Regions from separate parts of the Paenibacillus sp. Negev47 genome, predicted to be linked through region 2. Evidence: a T-box and tRNA genes for the amino acid it is inferred to sense, from the RefSeq annotation. Region 2 holds a T-box; the other holds one or more tRNA genes.
What was found. A T-box is a leader RNA that pairs with one kind of tRNA and senses whether it is charged. The one in region 2 lies ahead of ileS (isoleucine--tRNA ligase), so its partner is inferred to be a tRNA-Ile.

Region 1: it has a tRNA-Ile gene. The T-box ahead of ileS (isoleucine--tRNA ligase) is inferred to sense a tRNA for this amino acid. The anticodon was not compared.

What each region holds. Positions count from the first base shown of each region.
Region 1 covers NZ_CM177754.1:138,381-145,255, reverse strand. Annotated here, with positions in the region: rRNA gene AC4G47_RS00695 (23S ribosomal RNA) at 1-1,859, opposite strand, end outside; tRNA gene AC4G47_RS00690 (tRNA-Ala) at 2,066-2,141, opposite strand; tRNA gene AC4G47_RS00685 (tRNA-Ile) at 2,164-2,240, opposite strand; rRNA gene rrf (5S ribosomal RNA) at 2,277-2,393, opposite strand; rRNA gene AC4G47_RS00675 (16S ribosomal RNA) at 2,550-4,102, opposite strand; gene AC4G47_RS00670 (pro-sigmaK processing inhibitor BofA family protein) at 4,450-4,719, opposite strand; gene AC4G47_RS00665 (DUF2508 family protein) at 4,754-4,981, opposite strand; gene recR (recombination mediator RecR) at 5,211-5,810, opposite strand; gene AC4G47_RS00655 (YbaB/EbfC family nucleoid-associated protein) at 5,845-6,156, opposite strand; gene dnaX (DNA polymerase III subunit gamma/tau) at 6,198-6,875, opposite strand, start outside.
Region 2 covers NZ_CM177754.1:1,864,708-1,871,582, forward strand. Annotated here, with positions in the region: gene AC4G47_RS08550 (YggS family pyridoxal phosphate-dependent enzyme) at 1-246, shown strand, start outside; gene AC4G47_RS08555 (cell division protein SepF) at 237-704, shown strand; gene AC4G47_RS08560 (YggT family protein) at 712-978, shown strand; gene AC4G47_RS08565 (YlmH family RNA-binding protein) at 999-1,781, shown strand; gene AC4G47_RS08570 (DivIVA domain-containing protein) at 2,020-2,529, shown strand; T-box leader at 2,587-2,879, shown strand; gene ileS (isoleucine--tRNA ligase) at 3,307-6,405, shown strand; gene AC4G47_RS08580 (DUF5665 domain-containing protein) at 6,571-6,875, shown strand, end outside.

The DNA.
Region 1 (6,875 bases), 1.7 Mb from region 2:
GCCCGTATACTTCGCCTTACGGCTTCGCACAGACCTGTGTTTTTGCTAAACAGTCGCTTGGGCCTTTTCACTGCGGCCCCCTCGTGCTATTCACACTACCGGGGCACCCCTTCTCCCGAAGTTACGGGGTCATTTTGCCGAGTTCCTTAACGAGAGTTCTTCCGCGCGCCTTAGAATACTCTTCTCGCCTACCTGTGTCGGTTTGCGGTACGGGCACCATCACCTGGCTAGAGGCTTTTCTTGGCAGTGTGAGATCATGACCTTCGCTACTGTAATTTTCACTCCCCATCACAGCTCAGCCTTACGATGTGCGGATTTGCCTACACATCAGCCTTACTGCTTAGACGGACATCCATCAGTCCGCGTCACTACCCTACTGCGTCCCCCCATTGCTCATAACGGCTTACGGTGGTACAGGAATTTCGACCTGTTGTCCTTCGACTACGCCTTTCGGCCTCGCCTTAGGTCCCGACTTACCCTGAGCGGACGAGCCTTCCTCAGGAACCCTTAGGCTTTCGGCGGATCAGATTCTCACTGATCTTTTCGTTACTCATACCGGCATTCTCACTTGTATAATGTCCAGCGCTCCTTACGGTACACCTTCAACCCTTATACAACGCTCCCCTACCCCTGATACATCGTATCAAGCCATAGCTTCGGTGGTGTGTTTAGCCCCGTTACATTTTCGGCGCAGAGTCACTCGACCAGTGAGCTATTACGCACTCTTTAAATGATGGCTGCTTCTAAGCCAACATCCTGGTTGTCTGTGCAACTCCACATCCTTTCCCACTTAACACACACTTGGGGACCTTAGCTGATGGTCTGGGCTGTTTCCCTTTTGACAATGGATCTTAGCACTCACTGTCTGACTCCCGGAAGTAAGTCTATGGCATTCGGAGTTTGACTGAGCTTGGTAACCCTTGCGGGCCCCGCACCCAATCAGTGCTCTACCTCCACGACTCTGTTTTCCGAGGCTAGCCCTAAAGCTATTTCGGGGAGAACCAGCTATCTCCGAGTTCGATTGGAATTTCTCCGCTACCCCCACCTCATCCCCGCATTTTTCAACATGCGTGGGTTCGGGCCTCCAGTGCGTGTTACCGCACCTTCACCCTGGACAGGGGTAGATCACCCGGTTTCGGGTCTACGTCCACGTACTATGTCGCCCTATTCAGACTCGCTTTCGCTGCGGCTCCGGCTCTTCACCTTAACCTTGCACGGGAACGTAACTCGCCGGTTCATTCTACAAAAGGCACGCCATCACCCCTAAAACGGGCTCTGACTTTTTGTAAGCACACGGTTTCAGGTTCTATTTCACTCCCCTTCCGGGGTGCTTTTCACCTTTCCCTCACGGTACTGCTTCACTATCGGTCGCTAGGAAGTATTTAGCCTTGGCAGATGGTCCTGCCGGATTCATACGGGGTTTCACGTGCCCCGCACTACTCGGGATCCGTCTCGGAGGGAACCAACTTTCAATTACAGGGCTTTTACCTTCTTTGGCGGGCCTTTCCAGACCTCTTCGCTTAACCGGTTCCTTTGTAACTCCATGTGAGACGTCCCACAACCCCAAAGAGCAAGCTCTCTGGTTTGGGCTTCTCCGCGTTCGCTCGCCGCTACTGACGGAATCACTATTGTTTTCTCTTCCTCAGGGTACTTAGATGTTTCAGTTCCCCTGGTATGCCTCTACACAACCTATGTATTCAGTTGTGAGTAACTGGAAATTACCCCAGCTGGGTTTCCCCATTCGGACACCCCCGGATCAAAGCTTGCTTACAGCTCCCCGAGGCAGTTTCGTTGTTCGCCACGTCCTTCATCGGCTCCTAGCGCCTAGGCATCCTCCGTGTGCTCTTAGTAGCTTAACCATATTGCTCCGGTTTTGACTGCTCGCTTCCCTTGTTTTGCTTGCGCAAAGCCAAAAGTCACTCCCATTCAATACCATCGCAAAAGCAATTAACTACCGTTTTTATTGAAACTTGTTTGCACAAGTTCAGCTAAAAAGGAATGTTCTAATTCGCGTTTGTTTCGTTTCGATATCTAGTTTTCAAAGAACAAACTGGTAAAACATTTTTGGTGGAGCCAAGCGGGATCGAACCGCTGACCTCCTGCTTGCAAGGCAGGCGCTCTCCCAGCTGAGCTATGGCCCCATATGAAGTTAAAAGGTGTAGATGGTGGGCCCTGGTGGACTCGAACCACCGGCCTCACCCTTATCAGAGGTGCGCTCTAACCAACTGAGCTAAGGGCCCACATTATATATACTATTTGAACCCAAAATGGGTTACGCTTGGCGGCGTTCTACTCTCCCAGGACCCTGCGGTCCAAGTACCATTGACGCTGAAGGGCTTAACGGTCGTGTTCGGGATGGGAACGTGTGGAACCCCTTCGCTATCGCCACCAAACGTTTGAGAGTTTGAACTCTCAAAACTGAGCAACGAGTGAGTGTTTTGCTCTTCATTTCATCCACACCAAGGTGAAGGACCAAAATGAATTGCGGTCGCAGGTTCTAAGAACCTGCTTATTTGAATGTTTCCGTTACAGGAAACGATTCTCCATAGAAAGGAGGTGATCCAGCCGCACCTTCCGATACGGCTACCTTGTTACGACTTCACCCCAATCATCTATCCCACCTTCGGCGGCTGGCTCCTTGCGGTTACCCCACCGACTTCGGGTGTTATAAACTCTCGTGGTGTGACGGGCGGTGTGTACAAGACCCGGGAACGTATTCACCGCGGCATGCTGATCCGCGATTACTAGCAATTCCGACTTCATGCAGGCGAGTTGCAGCCTGCAATCCGAACTGAGACCGGCTTTGTTGGGATTGGCTCCATCTCGCGATTTCGCAGCCCGTTGTACCGGCCATTGTAGTACGTGTGTAGCCCAGGTCATAAGGGGCATGATGATTTGACGTCATCCCCACCTTCCTCCGGTTTGTCACCGGCAGTCTATCTAGAGTGCCCACCCGAAGTGCTGGCAACTAAATATAAGGGTTGCGCTCGTTGCGGGACTTAACCCAACATCTCACGACACGAGCTGACGACAACCATGCACCACCTGTCTCCTCTGTCCCGAAGGAAAGATACATCTCTGTACCGGTCAGAGGGATGTCAAGACCTGGTAAGGTTCTTCGCGTTGCTTCGAATTAAACCACATACTCCACTGCTTGTGCGGGTCCCCGTCAATTCCTTTGAGTTTCAGTCTTGCGACCGTACTCCCCAGGCGGAGTGCTTAATGTGTTAACTTCGGCACCAAGGGTATCGAAACCCCTAACACCTAGCACTCATCGTTTACGGCGTGGACTACCAGGGTATCTAATCCTGTTTGCTCCCCACGCTTTCGCGCCTCAGCGTCAGTTACAGCCCAGAGAGTCGCCTTCGCCACTGGTGTTCCTCCACATATCTACGCATTTCACCGCTACACGTGGAATTCCACTCTCCTCTTCTGCACTCAAGTCACCCAGTTTCCAGTGCGATCCGGGGTTGAGCCCCGGGATTAAACACCAGACTTAAATGACCGCCTGCGCGCGCTTTACGCCCAATAATTCCGGACAACGCTTGCCCCCTACGTATTACCGCGGCTGCTGGCACGTAGTTAGCCGGGGCTTTCTTCTCAGGTACCGTCACCTTGAGAGCAGTTACTCTCCCAAGCGTTCTTCCCTGGCAACAGAGCTTTACGATCCGAAAACCTTCATCACTCACGCGGCATTGCTCCGTCAGGCTTTCGCCCATTGCGGAAGATTCCCTACTGCTGCCTCCCGTAGGAGTCTGGGCCGTGTCTCAGTCCCAGTGTGGCCGATCACCCTCTCAGGTCGGCTACGCATCGTCGCCTTGGTGAGCCGTTACCTCACCAACTAGCTAATGCGCCGCAGGCCCATCCTCAAGTGACAGATTGCTCCGTCTTTCCAGTTTCCTTCAGGCGAAGAAAACAACTATTCGGTATTAGCTACCGTTTCCGGTAGTTGTCCCAAACTTGAGGGCAGGTTGCCTACGTGTTACTCACCCGTCCGCCGCTAACCATCAGAGAAGCAAGCTTCTCTTCAAGTCCGCTCGACTTGCATGTATTAGGCATGCCGCCAGCGTTCGTCCTGAGCCAGGATCAAACTCTCCAATAAAGTATTGAAAAGAGCGATAAGCTCATTTTGAATCTGACGAGATTAAAAATCTCATTTGTGCTCCAGTTGATCCAAGCCACGGCTTGTTTCAAACTTTCGCGTTCATCCTGCAAGCAGAATGTTTACTCACTCGTTGTTCAGTTTTCAAAGATCAAACTTGTTTTTTGTCACCATTTTCTCTCAGCGGCGACTTTTATAATATATCACACTTCGTTTGTTTTGGTCAAGTGTTTTTTTGAAATTCTTTTTCGAAGTTCGTAATGAACTTCTTCATTTCATCAAAAGCATGTAACCAAGCAAGCAAAGCAACGAGATATAATGTACCATATAAATATCCTAGGAGTCAACTATCCGAACAAAGAAATTTTCAGCCCCAATAACAGGCCCACACCTGGCAATCCCAAAACAGTTACAGTCCCTATCGTTGCAGGGTTCAGCGGGATGTAGACACCTGTAATCCAGCCGGAATAATTCACGATGTATATCCCTACTGCAGCCAGCACCAGATGAATTCCGAAAGACGTGAAAAATGATAACCCTATTCGCTTTCTGAACAATACAACGATAAGTCCCAGTAACGATAAAACCAATACACTCCCCAATATAATACTCTTCATATGGTACACCTCCGTGTTTAATGTAAATCTAACTCTACATACTAACCCCTCGCTGTGATGTAACATCATCATTTGCTCTGGCTCGCTTCGCTCTCTTCAAATGAATCTGGTACTTCCGTTCGGCCGCCTCTAACACATAAATGGCATAATCAATCTCATCCTGCCCCTGCGCATCTTCGAACTGTCTCATTGCCCGCTCCCATTCCTGCTTTGCCAACTGAATATCTTCATAGATTTGATCTGCCTCAAGTTCCTTCAACATTCTGTTGTGCTTCTCCATCGAGTTCCGTGTATTTCGCCACATAAACATAAACTCTCCCCCTCCTGATCAGTGCAGTATATTCTCATACTTATCAGGGAAAGGACAAACTTAGAACTTGGACATTTCATTTTCCTCACAAAAAAAGAGAGCCCTAAGGCTCTCTTGGCAAAAAGAATCATATTTAGAACACGAAGTTTCTCGGAAGTACACTGTGTTTAAAACAAATACACTAACGCATCTCCCTGCGCCCTTCCAAGGCTTTCGAAAGAGTCACCTCATCGGCATACTCCAGATCGCCTCCTACAGGCAATCCATGGGCAATTCGAGTCACACTGATCTCAAACGGACGCACCAAGCGGGAGATGTACATCGCTGTAGCCTCGCCCTCAATATTGGGGTTCGTCGCCAGAATGATCTCTTTTATACGTTCATCACTTAATCGAATCAGAAGTTCCTTCAAACGAATATCGTCCGGACCAATTCCCTCCATAGGTGAAATCGCGCCCTGTAACACATGATAGTATCCATCGAATTCTTTGGTGCGCTCCATGGCCACCAGATCTTTCGAATCCTGGACTACACAGATTACAGAGACATCCCTGGACTTATCCTGACAGATGCGACACGGGTCCGTATCGGTAATATTACAACACACCGAGCAGTAATGAAGGTTACGCTTCACACTCACGAGTGCTTTGGCAAAATCGATAACGTCATCTTCCTTCATGTTAAGCACATGAAAAGCTAAACGCGCTGCTGTCTTGGGGCCCACACCTGGCAAACGGGTAAAGGCATCAATCAGCTTGGCTATTGGTTCGGGATAATACAATCGATTATGTCTCCTTTGACAGGATCAATTTAAATTAAAATAGTCCCGGAATATTCATGCCGCCTGTGAACTTGCCCATATCTTTGTTGGCAATCTCATCAGCTTTGGCCATTGCATCATTAACTGCTGTCATAACGAGATCCTGCAACATTTCAACATCTTCCGGATCTACCGCTTCAGGTTTGATCGTGATAGCAAGCAATTTCTTGTGTCCGTTAACTTCAGCAGTTACAACGCCGCCGCCGGAAGTACCTTGGACTGTTTTGTCCGCCAGTTCCTCTTGTGCTTTCAGCATTTGCTCCTGCATCTTCTTCACTTGTTTCATCATTTGGTTCATGTTGTTCATAATTGTTCATCTCCTTTGTTATAGTTATCGCGCTATGCGCATTATTCTTTGATCACTACAAGGTCCTCACCAAAAAGCTGGATAGCTTCATCAATCCAAGGCTGTTTGTTGCCTGAACCGCCGTCTTCATGCTCAGGTTCAAGCTTAAAGTCCTCCTTTGGCGCTTCAGAAGCTCCTTCCATTGCTCCGGTCCAATCTTTGAGCATCATCGTCACCAATCGTGCCGGACGCCCAAGTTGTTCGGACAACACCCGCTCAATGACTTCGCGGTTAGCCGGCTTCTCCGTCGTTTCACGGTGAATATTGTTTTTAAAGGCAACCAGAACGTTGTCTTCAAGCAATGATACCGGCTCACCATCCACAAACCAGGCGTGAACAGTAACTCTCTCTTCCTTCACTCGTTGCAAGATCTGACTCCACTTTTTGCTGATCTCCGCGAACTCAGGGGCTCCCTTGCGTGCAACATATTGATCCAACTGTGCAGGTAGCTTCGCAGGCGAGTTCCCTCTCGATACAGGGGCTCTTGTTGCCGGACGCGATGGAGCACTTGATGTACCCTCTCCACCAGACAACCCACTCTTAAGTGCACGATCCAATTTCTTCTCCAGCTCAGCAAGTTGCTGCTTCAAGCGGTTGATCTCTCCCCCATCAGCAGGCGCCGCATGAGATGAAGCTCCCACCTGAACAGAATCCTCTCCTTGTGCTGGAATACTACACAG
Region 2 (6,875 bases):
CTCAAGGTTGTCGGCCTGATGACCATGGCACCTCATGAGGAAAATCCGGAACTGACGCGTCCCGTATTTCGTGGATTACGTGAGCTGAGAGATCAATTGAATGGACAAGCCCTCACAGCAGAGCCATTGACCGAGCTGTCGATGGGGATGTCCAATGATTTTGAAGTGGCCATTGAAGAAGGGGCAACCTGGGTACGGCTAGGATCGATTCTTGTAGGAAAAGAGGAGGGTTCACGATGGGCGTAATGAATAAATTTATGAATTTCCTCGGACTTCAGGAAGAGGAAGAGATTGTGGAACGTGAACGGATGGCTGCACAGGAGGAAAATGAACCTGAACAGCAGGAAGCTGAAACCTCCAGTCTCGATAAACGTAGAAACCAAAGGGGGAATAATGTGGTGAGCATTCATTCCCAGAAAAATGTTAAAGTTGTCCTGTATGAACCTCGTTCTTATGACGAGGCTCAGGAAATTGCCGACCATCTGCGTTCGCATCGTACCGTTGTGGTGAACTTGCAACGTATTCGCCAGGACCAAGCGCTGCGCGTTATTGATTTTTTGAGTGGCACGGTATATGCATTGGGTGGCGGTATTTCCAAAATCGGCGGAAACATTTTTCTCTGTACGCCAGATACGGTTGAAATTCAGGGCTCAATTACGGAAATACTGGCTGACAGCGAGCAAGATTATAACAGAATGAGGTGAGCCACTTTTGTATCAGATTGAAAGCGTGTTGTACACGTTATACCAGATTTACTTTTACATGGTCATTGTCTACATATTGATGTCTTGGCTTCCCAATGCGCGGGAAAGCTTCATCGGTGAATGGTTGGGCAAATTAGTAGAGCCATATCTAAGACCTTTCCGTCGATTTATACCACCTTTGTTCGGTGTGCTGGATATTTCCCCGATTGTGGCGTTAATCGTTCTCCAACTCGCGCTTAACGGGTTGATCTCCATTCTCCGATACTTTATATAATGTTGGGTAGGGTGACATAGATGAGCGGTGAAATTTACGAACATTTTAGCCATGATGAGCGGGATTTCGTAGATAAAGCTTCGGACTGGGTTGAGCGGGCAGGCAAGTATCATGACATGAAGCTAACTGACTTTCTTGACCCAAGACAGGTTTTTATTTTACAAACTCTTGCCAATCGTCGCAATGACGTTCAGATTCGTCTGGATGGTGGTTACGAGGCTGCTGAGCGCAAGCGTGCGCTGGTAGCACCGGATTACATGTATCTGGATGATGAGGATATGGGGATGCAGGTGCTCAGTATCACGTCTGATGATCAGAAAATCTCGGAGCTGGAGCATGGGGACTATATGGGTTCCCTGCTCGGGCTTGGGATGAAACGTGGAAAGATCGGAGATATCCAAGTGCTGGAGGACGGTTGCCATACAGTGGTGGCGGCGGAAACCGGCGCTTTTTTATCGCTTCAACTGAATCAGGTGCATCGGTTACATGTGTTCACAGAGTTACTTCCGTTGGATCAGATGCGATGGTCAGAGAACAAACTGGAGACGATGGATATTACGGTCGCTTCTCTTCGTTTGGATGGAATCTGTGCAGATGTGTATCGGCTTAGTCGTAGTAAGGTGCTGGTGCCAATCAAAGCCGGTCGCTGTCGTGTGAACTGGAAGGTTGAGGAAGACCCCTCCAAATCGTTAAAAGCAGGAGATGTCGTATCCATTCAGGGATTTGGCCGATTCAAGGTTATTGAACAGGACGGGATGACAAAAAAAGGACGCTGTCGAGTGAAAATCGGCAAATTTGCCTGAGACTGTTGCAGGAAAATTGGCTTTCTTGTCGAAATGTTTAACGTAAAGGTGTAAAAAATACGCGGTGTTTCCGATATACATTAAGTCAAAGGTTTAAATGAACGTCTGAGGATGCAATTCGGATCCTGCATTCCGTATAAGTTGATGAGTTAGGCATCAACGATACGGCCCCTTGGGTGGAACCCATATGCTGCAACCTTCTCTGAACGGGAAGGAACTTTTACAGGAGGTGGACAGCATGCCATTAACGCCGCTGGACATACACAACAAGGAATTTTCCCGACGTTTGCGCGGGTATGACGAGGATGAAGTCAATGAATTCCTGGATCAAGTCATCAAAGATTACGAAGGCGTCATTCGCGAGAACAAAGAGCTGAGCAATCAGTTGCTGTCCGTTCAGGAGAAACTGGATCATTTTTCCACGATTGAAGAAACGCTCAGCAAAACGATCATCATTGCGCAGGAAGCTGCTGATGATGTGAAGGGGAATGCCAAGAAAGAAGCGCAGTTGATCGTGAAGGAAGCAGAGAAAAATGCAGACCGGATCGTGAACGAATCACTGGGTAAATCGCGTAAAATTGCTTTGGAAGTGGAAGAACTGAAAAAGCAGGCATCGATTTACCGTGCACGTTTCCGCACGCTTGTTGAAGCGCAGCTTGAACTGTTGACTCAGGATGGTTGGGAAGTGCTGGAGAGCCGGGAGCAGGAAGTGCGTGACCGTGAGCGGGAGATGAAAGAAATTTATTAGTCTGTCGCCTGGTTGACTTTTGTCTGCAAAGAGGCTATAACTATATTCATAATGAATAGTGATTCCATGACGGGTTCAGTACGTTATGATCTCATCCCTCAGAGAGTTGGTGGTTGGTGCAAACCAATGGATGAGTTATAGCCGAATATCTCCCCGGAGAAGTGACGCTGAAGCGGTGTACTTGAGTGCCGTGTGTAAGCCGAACCGTAAGCCGTACGTTATAACGGCACCCTGCGGTAGTATAGCGGGGCATAAGCGCTGTTGATGACAGAGCATACCCAGGCTTGCTTGGATGTGGTTTGTGATGAACAGAATTAGGGTGGTAACGCGAGTAAAGTCTCGTCCCTTTCCAGGGATGGGGCTTTTTTTGTGTCCAAAAAAGGGCGAACGCCCATGAGGCCCGAAGGGACCTCAAGGAGAGAGCCACCCGCCGGGGGAGCGAAGCACCCGGCAATCGGGTTTCGCCAAGGCGAACGCCCATGAGGCCCGAAGGGACCTCAAGGAGAGAGCCGCCCGCCGTGGGAGCGAAGCGCCCGGCAACACCGGCCTCGCAGTAAGGCCATGCGGCGTTCCCGGAGGGAACAGCCGCAGAATGGCCGCCACCACGCACATAAACCCTCGCCCATAAGCGCCACCGTTCCCCAAACGACAACCTATCCCGGGTGTCCAGAGGGCGGAGCGCCTATGGGGTCCCCCTTGGCAAGGGGGATTTAGGGGGATTGAAACGCTTTTTGTGGACGGTCCACAATCTAACTAAAGAAAGGGAAGTTGATCATCATGCAACGAGTTGACGTCAAAGAGAAGGCACGTGCCAGAGAATTACGCGTGTTAGATAAATGGAAAACGGAAAATACATTCAAAAGATCCATCGAAAACCGGGAGGGTAAGCCAAACTTCGTATTTTATGAAGGGCCGCCTACAGCGAACGGCAAACCGCATATCGGTCACGTACTGGGACGCGTAATCAAGGATTTCGTGGGACGGTATAACACGATGAAGGGTTACCGCGTCGTTCGTAAAGCGGGCTGGGATACACATGGTCTGCCTGTAGAACTGGGTGTACAGAAGAAGCTCGGCATCTCTCACAAGTGGGAAATCGAAGATTACGGCGTGGAGAAATTCATTAACGAATGTAAAGCGAGCGTATTTGAATACGAGCAACAATGGCGTGATCTGACAGAAGGTATTGGTTATTGGACGGATATGGATAACCCGTATATCACCCTGGATAACAACTACATCGAGAGTGTATGGAACATCCTGGCGACGATCCACGAGAAAGGGCTGCTGTATCGTGGTCACCGTGTGAGCCCGTATTGTCCATCTTGTCAGACGACACTGAGTTCCCATGAAGTTGCACAAGGGTACAAAGACGTCAAAGACTTGAGCGCTACAGCCAAATTCAAGCTGAATGACAGTGGAGAATTCGTACTCGCCTGGACGACGACGCCTTGGACACTCCCTTCACACGTAGCACTTGCCGTGAATCCGGATATGGACTACTCCCGTGTTCGCCAAGAGGATGAAGTGTACATCATGGCTACCAATCTGGTTGAGAAAGTGATGAAAGATACCAAAGGTGAGTATGAAATCATTGGTGCACTGAAAGGTGCCGATCTGGTTGGCAAAACGTATGATCCTCCGTTCAACTACGTACAGGCTGAGAAAGCCAACATCATTCTGGGCGCAGGTTTTGTAACGGATGCAAGTGGTACGGGTATCGTACACATGGCTCCTGCCCATGGTGAAGATGACTATCGAGTGTGCCGTGAGAATGGCATCAGTTTCGTCAACATGGTGGACCTGGAAGGCAAATTTGTCGCTGAGGTTACTGACTTTGCCGGACGTTTCGTGAAGGATTGTGATATTGATATCGTGAGATATCTGTCCGAGAAGGGACGTTTGTTCAGCAAAGAAAAATATGAGCACAGCTATCCATTCTGCTGGCGTTGTGATACACCGCTTCTGTACTATGCGATGGACAGCTGGTTTATCCAAACGACAGCCATCAAGGACCAACTGATTGCCAACAACAGTGAAGTGGACTGGTACCCGGGTCATGTTCGTGAAGGTCGTTTCGGGAAGTTTCTTGAAGATCTGGTGGATTGGAACATCAGCCGTGACCGTTATTGGGGAACACCGCTGAACATCTGGGTGTGTGAAGAGACTGGCGAACAATTTGCTCCACACAGCATTGCTGAATTGCGTGCTCGTGCGGTAGGCGATGTGCCTGAGAATCTTGAATTGCATAAACCATATGTGGATGACGTTAAAGTCATGAGCTCTTGTGGCAAATATGAAATGAAACGTACGCCGGAAGTGATCGATGTCTGGTTCGACAGCGGATCTATGCCGTTTGCTCAGCAGCACTATCCATTTGAAAATAAAGAAGTGTTCGAACAGCAGTATCCTGCTGATATGATCTGTGAAGGAATTGACCAGACACGCGGCTGGTTCTACAGCTTGCTGGCAGTTTCTACCCTTTTGACAGGCAAAGCGCCGTACAAAGCGGTTATGGCTACAGGTCACGTCCTCGACGAGAATGGACAGAAGATGTCCAAATCCAAAGGTAACGTCATCGATCCTTGGGAAGTGATTGAAGAATATGGTACAGATGCATTCCGCTGGGCTTTGTTATCTGACAGTGCACCGTGGAACAGCAAACGTTTCTCCAAAGGCATCGTAGGCGAAGCGAAATCCAAAATGGTGGATACACTGGTCAACACCCATGCATTCCTGACGCTTTACGCGACCATTGATGGATTTGATCCACAGGCGCATCCGTTCCAACTGTCCGCTCACAAGCTGGATCGCTGGATTCTGTCGAGACTGAACAGCCTGATCCTGGTTGTAGAAAAAGCGCTGTTGGTTAACGACTATCTGAACTCTTCCAAAGCGATTGAAGCGTTTGTTGATGAGTTGAGTAATTGGTATATCCGTCGTTCCCGTGATCGGTTCTGGGGAAGTGGCCTGACAGAGGATAAATTGGACGCTTACCGTACATTGACTGAGGTACTGGTGACTACAGCGAAGTTGGTTGCTCCGTTCACGCCGATGCTGGCAGAAGACATCTATCTGAACCTTGCAACAGGTGAGAGTGTGCACATGGAAGACTATCCAGTAGCCAATGAAGCGCTGATTGATTCAGGATTGGAACAGGATATGGAGACGGCCCGCCGTGTGGTTGAACTTGCCCGTAACGTTCGTAACGAAACAGGTATCAAGACACGTCAGCCGCTGTCCGAATTGATTGTTTCCCTGGATAAAGGCTTTGATTTGGCAAGTTATGAAGAGATCATCAAGGAAGAGATCAATGTGAAAGGAATCCGTACGGAGCATAATGATGCGGAATTCGTTGACTTTACATTGAAGCTGAACCTGAAGGTCGCAGGTAAAAAATACGGAAAAAACGTAGGTTTCCTGCAAAACTTCTTCAAGGGAATGTCTGCAGATGAAACACGTAAAGTGGTTTCGGAAGGTGTGCTGAACATCGTTTCTCCAGAAGGTGAAGAGCTGCAAGTGACGAACGAAGAATTGTTGGTCGATAAACAGGCCAAATCAGGCTTTGCCTCAGCATCTGGTTACGGTCTGACGGTTGCGCTCAATACCGAAATCACGACAGCATTGGAACAAGAAGGTTGGGTCCGTGAAGTGGTTCGTGCCGTGCAAGATACCCGGAAACGACTGGATCTGCCGATTGAGAAAAGAGTACGTTTGACGCTGGATGTGGATGCAGCGCTTCAAGAAGCTATTCAGGCGTTTGATGATGTGTTGCGCGAAAATGTACTCGTGACAGAAGTGACATTTGGCACGAACGAGGCCATGGAACGTGTTGAAGCCGGAGGCAAATCGATCGGTATTTACATCGAGGTGTAATTCGGAGTATCTTCCATCCAACGAGGACAGCATATAGAGTATGGACCAACGAGCCGCAGAGGCAGGGAACATTTTCCCTGTATCTGGGCTCGTTTGGTTTTTGGGCAAAAAGGAAATGATTCTATTGTACAGTCAATCTATATTGATCAAAGGAACGGAGCAAACATGAGCGAACATGATGACAAGCAATCTGCATCCATTTCACAATCGACATCAGATGATCTGACTTCACATGACAAAATTGAAGAGTTACATACCTTGACTAACCGCCTGGCTAATGAACTGGAGCGTTCCCGAATTGCGCAATACACGGAATTGTTAAACAGACCCTGGAAGCTGATTGGACTGAACTTGTTGTCTGGAGCCGCACGAGGTGTGGGGATCGCAATTGGGTTCACTTTTTTCGCAGCAACGATCATTTATGTTTTACAGCTGCTTGGGGCGCTCAATCTTCCTATTGTTGGGGATTA